3 regions of the Fundidesulfovibrio magnetotacticus genome follow, and region 1 is predicted to be linked to each of the others. Evidence: riboswitches for the same ligand, from Rfam matches in the RefSeq annotation. Region 1 holds a riboswitch; each other region holds the start of a gene.
The links. Region 1 has a riboswitch for cobalamin ahead of NNJEOMEG_RS12930 (sirohydrochlorin cobaltochelatase). Riboswitches for the same ligand answer to the same signal wherever they lie in the genome.
Positions count from the first base shown of each region.

Region 2: another riboswitch for cobalamin. It lies ahead of cbpA (modified peptide precursor CbpA); the one in region 1 lies ahead of NNJEOMEG_RS12930 (sirohydrochlorin cobaltochelatase).
Region 3: another riboswitch for cobalamin. It lies ahead of NNJEOMEG_RS13315 (radical SAM protein); the one in region 1 lies ahead of NNJEOMEG_RS12930 (sirohydrochlorin cobaltochelatase).

Region 1 covers NZ_BLTE01000011.1:167,356-169,610, reverse strand. The annotation lists gene NNJEOMEG_RS12930 (sirohydrochlorin cobaltochelatase) at 1-857, opposite strand, end outside; cobalamin riboswitch at 996-1,181, opposite strand; gene NNJEOMEG_RS12925 (DUF389 domain-containing protein) at 1,486-2,229, shown strand.
Region 2 covers NZ_BLTE01000010.1:108,323-110,577, reverse strand. The annotation lists gene NNJEOMEG_RS11800 (TapB family protein) at 1-531, shown strand, start outside; cobalamin riboswitch at 593-722, shown strand; gene cbpA (modified peptide precursor CbpA) at 824-925, shown strand; gene cbpB (peptide-modifying radical SAM enzyme CbpB) at 928-2,255, shown strand, end outside.
Region 3 covers NZ_BLTE01000012.1:83,177-85,431, reverse strand. The annotation lists gene NNJEOMEG_RS13320 (ribonucleoside triphosphate reductase) at 1-605, opposite strand, end outside; gene NNJEOMEG_RS13315 (radical SAM protein) at 523-1,314, opposite strand; cobalamin riboswitch at 1,537-1,728, opposite strand; gene NNJEOMEG_RS13310 (glycosyltransferase family 39 protein) at 1,761-2,255, opposite strand, start outside.

The DNA.
Region 1 (2,255 bases):
ACGGCGGCCAGGGCGTCGGCGTCGGCCGTGCCCTTGAGCACGGGAACGGCCTCGATGCCCGCTCGGGCCAGCGCGGACTTCCAGGAGCCGTCCTCGTCACCCGCCATGTCGTTGCGGGCGTGGTCTCCGGCCACGGCCAGGAGCGGCAGGAGCCAGGCCTTCTTCACGCCGCGCTCCTTGAGGGCGGCCAGCACGTCCTCCTGCGAGGGAACTCCCTCCACCGTGCCCACGAAGGCCAGGGGGTCGGCCTTCCACAGGCTCCACTGCAGGCCCGGGTAGTAGATGTTGGCCGGGTGCTTGGTGCCGTGCCCCAGAAACACCAGGGCCTCTCCGGGCCTGCGCCCGGCGGGCGCCAGGGCCGCCAGGGCCCGGGCGGTCTTCTCCACGTCGTCGGCCGTGGCCAGCAAGGGCCAGCCCGTCACCACCTTGTCCATGCCCTTTGGCATGCCGGAGAAGGCCCGCGCCGTCTCGGAGAGTGCATGGAACTCCTCGCCGGGGATGGTCTGGAGCGACTGCACCACGACCTTGGTGAAGCCCTCGTCCGCCATTTTGGCCAGGGCCTCGGCCGGGGAGTCGAACTTCACGGGCTTTTTGCCATCGGCCAGCTTGTGGCGCACCATGGAGGACGTGTAGCACAGGCGGATGTCCACCCCGGGGAAGGCGGCCTCGAACTTCTTCTGGAGGTTCCTGTAGGCCAGGTCGGCCTTGGGGACCGTGGTGCCGAAAGCCGCCAGAAGGATGCCGACGCGCTCGGGTTTCGGCCCTCCATGGGCCAAGGCCAGGGGCGCCAGGGCCAGGAGGACGAAGCACAGGGCCAGGGCCGCCGCGCGGCGCGGGTGATGAACGAAAGACTGCATGGAGCTGCTCCCTTGGAGCTTGGCTGTTGCCGGGGCGCGCAAAAAGGGCCGCCTTCCGTCCCAACAAGGGAGCGGGAGGCGGCCCGTATTCGCCCTCCGGAGCATCCGCGCGCGGCAATAGCCCGTCGCCGTGCGGGAACCTGAGACAGGGTCCGGGCAGGTCTTCCGACTCGTTCCATCCGCCCCGGCCTTCCCGGGCTTGACCCAGTGGCGCGCGAAAGGGCGGATTGCAAACGGAACTCACGGCGGCGGGGACCGCTCCCGATTTCCACGGGATTCCCTATTCTCCCCCCGGAAGGGGGCACCCGGACCCGGTCAAGCTATCCCCGGCGGCGGGAGAAAGTCAACTCGCGGGGGCGGGAGGGCGGGACGCGGGGCGCTCCAACACCGCAACCGCGCACTGGTGGCTGCTTCGGCAATCCACCTTCCGGCCTAGCCGCGAAACAGCGCCCACACATCCTGTGCGGAGGGGAGTTCCCGAATGCCATCAGCCGATCATCAACGCATTTCCGCATGCAGCCACGAGGCAAGTCATCACTCCCCCTTGAGGCGAGTCCCGCGTCCTGATAGCGGCTAGAGAATCGTGCCCAATGACTAAAACATCCCTTGAGGAATGAGAGGTCGCTCCATGGAGGCTGACAGCCCGGCCGTGATCATCGGCGCGATGATCATCGCCATGCTTCTCGGCCCCATCGCGGGGGTCTCCCTCGCCCTTGTGGACAGCAACACGAAACATCTCCTGAAAGGCCTGGCCACCCTGGCGGTCGGCGCGGCCGGAGTCGTCGTCACGGCCCTGGCCATCGGGGTCATCCACAACGACCTGCCCCTCACCGCAGAGATGCTGGCCCGGGGGCATCACCAACTGGCGTTGGGCGCATTCCTGCTGACCTTCACCAACATCGTGGCCATCCAGTTCTCATCTTCGGTGGTTCTTTGGTTCACGGGCTTCCGCGGCATCAGCCACACGCGAGGGCTGTCGCTGATGACTTTCTTGAAAACCAACAGCGTCAGCATCCTGATCCTGGCCGTGCTGGCCGTGGTCCTCACCAACAGCATGCACGAGACCATGGGCCGGAAGATGTACGAATCCACCACGAAGTATGCCCTGCAGCAAGAATGTCTCGGTTCGGAGGGTTGTTACCTGGCGGACGTGAGGTTCAGCGAAGGCACTGGCAAAAACGCCGTCATCAGCGACGTGGTGCGCGGACCCAATCCGCCGAATCCGGAGCGGATAGCCGCCGTTGAGAGCAAAATGCCCGCGCACCCGAAAGGCAGACCCATCGAACTCCGGGTGCGCTACGTCCCCACGACGACCATCACGCGCGACGGCGTGCTCTACGAGGGCGACGAGACGCCCCACGCCGCGCCGTAAGCCCGGGATGACGCCCGCGCGCCCGG
Region 2 (2,255 bases), on a different contig from region 1:
GTGGCCCCGCTGCCCGCCGCCCAGGCCCCCCAGTGGAAAACCGGCGACTGGTGGCGCTTCTCCGCCAAGACCAGGAGCCCCTACGCCCTGGCCGAGCGCATGGAGGTGCGTTCCGTGGGCGACGAGATCGTCCTGACCGGCGACGGCGACCAGGCCCGCAAGGCCGTGCTCGGGCGCGACCTCTCCGTCAGGAGCTCCAACGGTTCGCTGCTGGCCTACTCCGTGGATTCGGGAACCGACGCCTACATCTTCTTCCCCCTGGCCGTGGGCCAGACCCGGACCTTCACCCAGAACGCAAGCACGGCCAAGGGCAGCGCAAGCTACACCAACACCGTCACCGTGGAGGCCTCCGAAGAGGTCACCACCCCGGCCGGGACCTTCAAGACCTTCCGCATCAAAGTGCAGAAGAGGAACACCACCGGCTGGAGCGGAACCTACACCCTCTGGTACTCCCCCGAGGTGGCCTATTTCGTGCGCATCACCGACACCCACGGCCACAACGCCGTGCTCCAGGAATTCGGCAGGAAGTAGCCCGAGGTTTGACCTTCGGACCGCGAGAGGGTATCAACCCTCTGTTTGCGTTCGACATCTCGGAACACGGTGCGAATCCGTGGCGAACCCGTCGCTGTAACCGGGGACGCGGGAGGACATGGCGAAAGCCGGTCACTGGGGGTTTCCCCGGGAAGGCCGTCCCCGCGCGGAGGATCCGGAAGCCAGAAGACCTGTCGAAACGCCGCCCCATCGGAACCTGAAGGCAAAGGGTTCCGGCAGGTTCTTCCTGCCGGAACCTTTTTTTTGTCGCAACCCCAGCCACGGAGGAAGCATGAAAGGCAAACACAAGAAGGACGTGATCGCCGTCCGCAAGTCCTGCAAGGCCGACGGCGTCGGCCTGTCCCACTACATCCTCATGGACCCCAAGAAGTAGCGATGCCTTCCACGAGCAATCAGGCGGCCCCGGAGAGGGGCCGCCACTTCAACACCGGCTCCGGCCCCGCGCTCCAACCCGTGGACATCGGCCACCGCGACTACATGGCCGTGGTGGACCCCGACACGGCCTTTTGGGCCCTGGTACGCACCGAGAAGCTGGGACAGACCCTCGCCAGCCGCAAGTTCATGAAGGCCTATGCCTCCCAGGCCGACCGCTTCGCCGAGGAGATGCGCCGCCTGCGCTTCGGGCTCACGCCCTCGGCGGTCTATTTCAACCCCACCGAGCGCTGCAACCTCAACTGCGCCTACTGCTACATCCCGGCAGCGATGCGTTCCGGCGGCGAGCACATGTCCCGAGAACGCCTTCTGGAAGCCCTGGACAGGCTCAAGGCCCACTTCGACGCCACGCTCCCGGAGGGCACGCGCCCCCAGGTGGTGTTCCACGGGGCGGAACCTTTGCTCAACCGGGAAGCCATGTTCGCGGGCATCGAGCGCCATCGGGATCATTTCCGCTTCGGCATCCAGACCAACGCCACGCTCCTGGACGAAGAGGCCATCGCCTTCCTCACCGGGCACGGCGTGGGCGTGGGCGTCTCCCTGGACGGGGCCAGCGCCGCCGTGGCCGACCGCGCCCGCGTCACCTGGGGCGGGGAGGGCGTTTCGCGCAAGGTGCTGTGGGCCATGGAGAAGCTTGCCGGGTATCCGGCCTTCAGCGTCATCTGCACGGTCACCGAAGGCAACGTTCGCACCCTGCCCAAGGTGGTGGAGTTCTTCCACAAGCACGGCGTGGGAACCTGCCTGCTGAACATGGTGCGCTGCACCCTGCTCGGCGCGCGCAAGATCAAGCCTGACGAGGATTTGGCGGCCCGCTGGTTCGTCAAGGCCCTGGAACGCTCCCACGAACTCTACAAAGAGACCGGGCGCAAGCTCGTGGTGGGCAACTTCGCCAACATCCTGCTGGCGATCCTGGCCCCCACGGCGCGCCGCCTGATGTGCGACATCTCGCCTTGCGGCGGCGGCCGCTGCTTCTTCGCCCTCGCCCCGGGCGGCGACGTGTTCCCCTGCAGCGAGTTCATCGGCCTGCCCGACTGGCGGGGCGGCAACCTCTTCGCCGACAGCCTGGGCGACATCCTGGAGAGCGCGCCCTTCAAGGCCGTGACCGGGCGCAAGGTGGAGGACATTGAGGAGTGCTCGCGCTGCGCCGTGCGGCACTTCTGCGGCTCGCCCTGCCCGGCCGAGGCCGCCGAGATGAACGGCGGCATGGACCGCAAGGGCGCTTTCTGCCGCTTCTACGAGGAACAGGCCCGCTACGCCTTCCGGCTGATCGC
Region 3 (2,255 bases), on a different contig from region 1:
TGCGCCCCGGCCCACTCGTTCTGGAGCGTGCCCAGGAAGTTGACCATCTGGCCCAGGGCCGAGTCGAAGTGCTTGGCCGGACCGGCGGACGAGCGCCCTTCCAGGTTGAAGCCCTCCAGGAGCAGGTCGCGCAGGCTCCAGCCCGCGCAGTAGCCGGCCAGGCCGAAGGAGAGATCGTGGATGTGGAAATAGCCGTGGTCGTGGGCGGCGCGCACTTCCTCGGGGTATTTCTCCAGGGCGTAGCGGGCCTGCACGGTGCCCGAGAGGTGGAGCATCAGGCCCTGGAAGCTGTGGGACATGTTGGCGTTCTCGGAGACGCGCCAGTCGGCCTTGGAGAGGTAGGTGTCGATGGTGTCGGCGATGTCCAGGAAGGCCGCCTTCTGCTCGCGCAGGGTGCGGCGCTTCTCGCGGTAGATGATGAAGCGTTTGGCCACGTCGAACAGGCGCGACTCCATGAGCACGCGTTCAACGGTGTCCTGGACGTGCTCCTGGCGGGGCACGTCCACGTCGGCGAGCTTTTCCTCAACCTTGCGCGCCAGGCGCTTGGAGAGCAGCGGGTCCTGCACGCCGCTGGCCTTGAGGGCTTTCAGGATGGCCTGGGCGATGCGCTCCAGGGACCAGGTTTCCAGGCAGCCGTCGCGCTTCTGGATCTGCAAGGGCATGTGCGGTCTCCTTCCCGGCCGGCGGGGGCAGGTAGGTTTGTTCGTTCAGGGTGAAGCACGGGGGCAGTTGCCGTCTGGCTGCGCTCACGTCATCCGGCGTGAGCTCCGGCACGAGGGTGATGCGGAAACGGAAGCGGGCGGGATCCCGCGCGGCCAGGGCGAAAACCGCCTCCAGCCGCTCGCGGGCCGCCTCCGGGGAGGCCGCCCCGCCCGTGAGGACGGGGTATTTCTCCCAGGGGCCTTTCACGTCCACGGCGAAACACGTGCGCGGGCACGCCTCGAAGAGCCGCTCCACCACGTCCGGGGCCATGCCGTTGGTGTCCACCTTCACGGGCGGCCCAAGGGCGTCGAGGGCCTGCACCAGCGGGAAGAGCCCGGGATCGAGGGTGGGCTCGCCCCCGCAGACCACCACGCCGTCGAGCCAGCGCGCCCGTGCGGCCAGGCCCTTGAGGACTGCGGAAGCGTCCAGGGCGGGATGGCGGCTGGGCGTGAAGGCCAGCGAGGCGTTGTGGCAGGTGGGGCAGCGCAGGTTGCACCCGCCCAGGTAGAGGACGGCGGCGCTGCGGCCCGGCCAGTCGCACAGCGACAGGGGCGTGACGGCCCGGATGCGGGGCAGGGGCGTGGCGGTGGCGTGGCGTGCGTGGTGTTCCATTCTCGTCTCAAAAATTCAAAGGTGCTCGTAGCAGAATCGGCAAGCCCCATGAAGTAAAAAAAGGTGCATCATTCTCAAGTGTTGCCGATATGCAATCGCAACACCTCGAAAGGCCGCGCCTTTTCAAAAACAGGCAAAACGCAACGTCGGGAAGCCGAAGGGTGGTGGGCGGACGCCTTCACGGCGGCCGAAGTCCGGCAGCCCGCCGCCCGTGCGCGGGGCGAGGCCATCGCATCCCTGGAACGTCTTCTGGCTTCCGGCCGGGTGGTGCGCGGGGCCTTCCCGGGAGCGTCTCCCAGTGGCTTACCGCCCGGTATCGTGCCGGTCACAGCAGCGCGCCTGCGACGGATTCGCACCGTCTTCCGTTTTCCAGGGCGTCGGTGGGGAAAATATTCCCGGGCTGGTGGAGTGTCAAACCGAAAGAGGAGCGCCTGCGCGCAACCCCCTCATCTGGCGTGGAAAATAGTTCCGTCGTGCACCCAGAGCTGGGCCAGGGGCCCTTGAAGGACGATCTCCACGCGCAGGGTTCCGTCGCGGGTCAGGGATGGATCGAGACGCAGGGGATAGCGCGCCGAAACAGGCGTGATGCCCTCTCCCGGGCGCTCCAGGCGCAGGCGCTCCAGGCGCGATCCGTCGGGGGCCACCTGGTAGATGGCCACCAGGGACCTTTCCCCCACGCGCGGATAGGCCGTGACATGCCCCGTGCCGGCCGGAAGCTCCGCCGTGAGCGTCGCGCAGGCCTGGCCGGGGCCGGGCGCGAGCACCGTCCAGCCGGGATACTCCGGCTCGGTGCGCCGCACCAGGCCCTCAGGCAGCGGCCCCAGGCGCTGGCCCGGAAGGCCGCGCTCCAGGAAGCGCTCGCCCAGGTGAACCGCCAGGGCACGCTCGCGGAGCAGCGCGCGCAGCCGCACGTGGGCATGCTCCTCCTCCCCCGCGGGGAC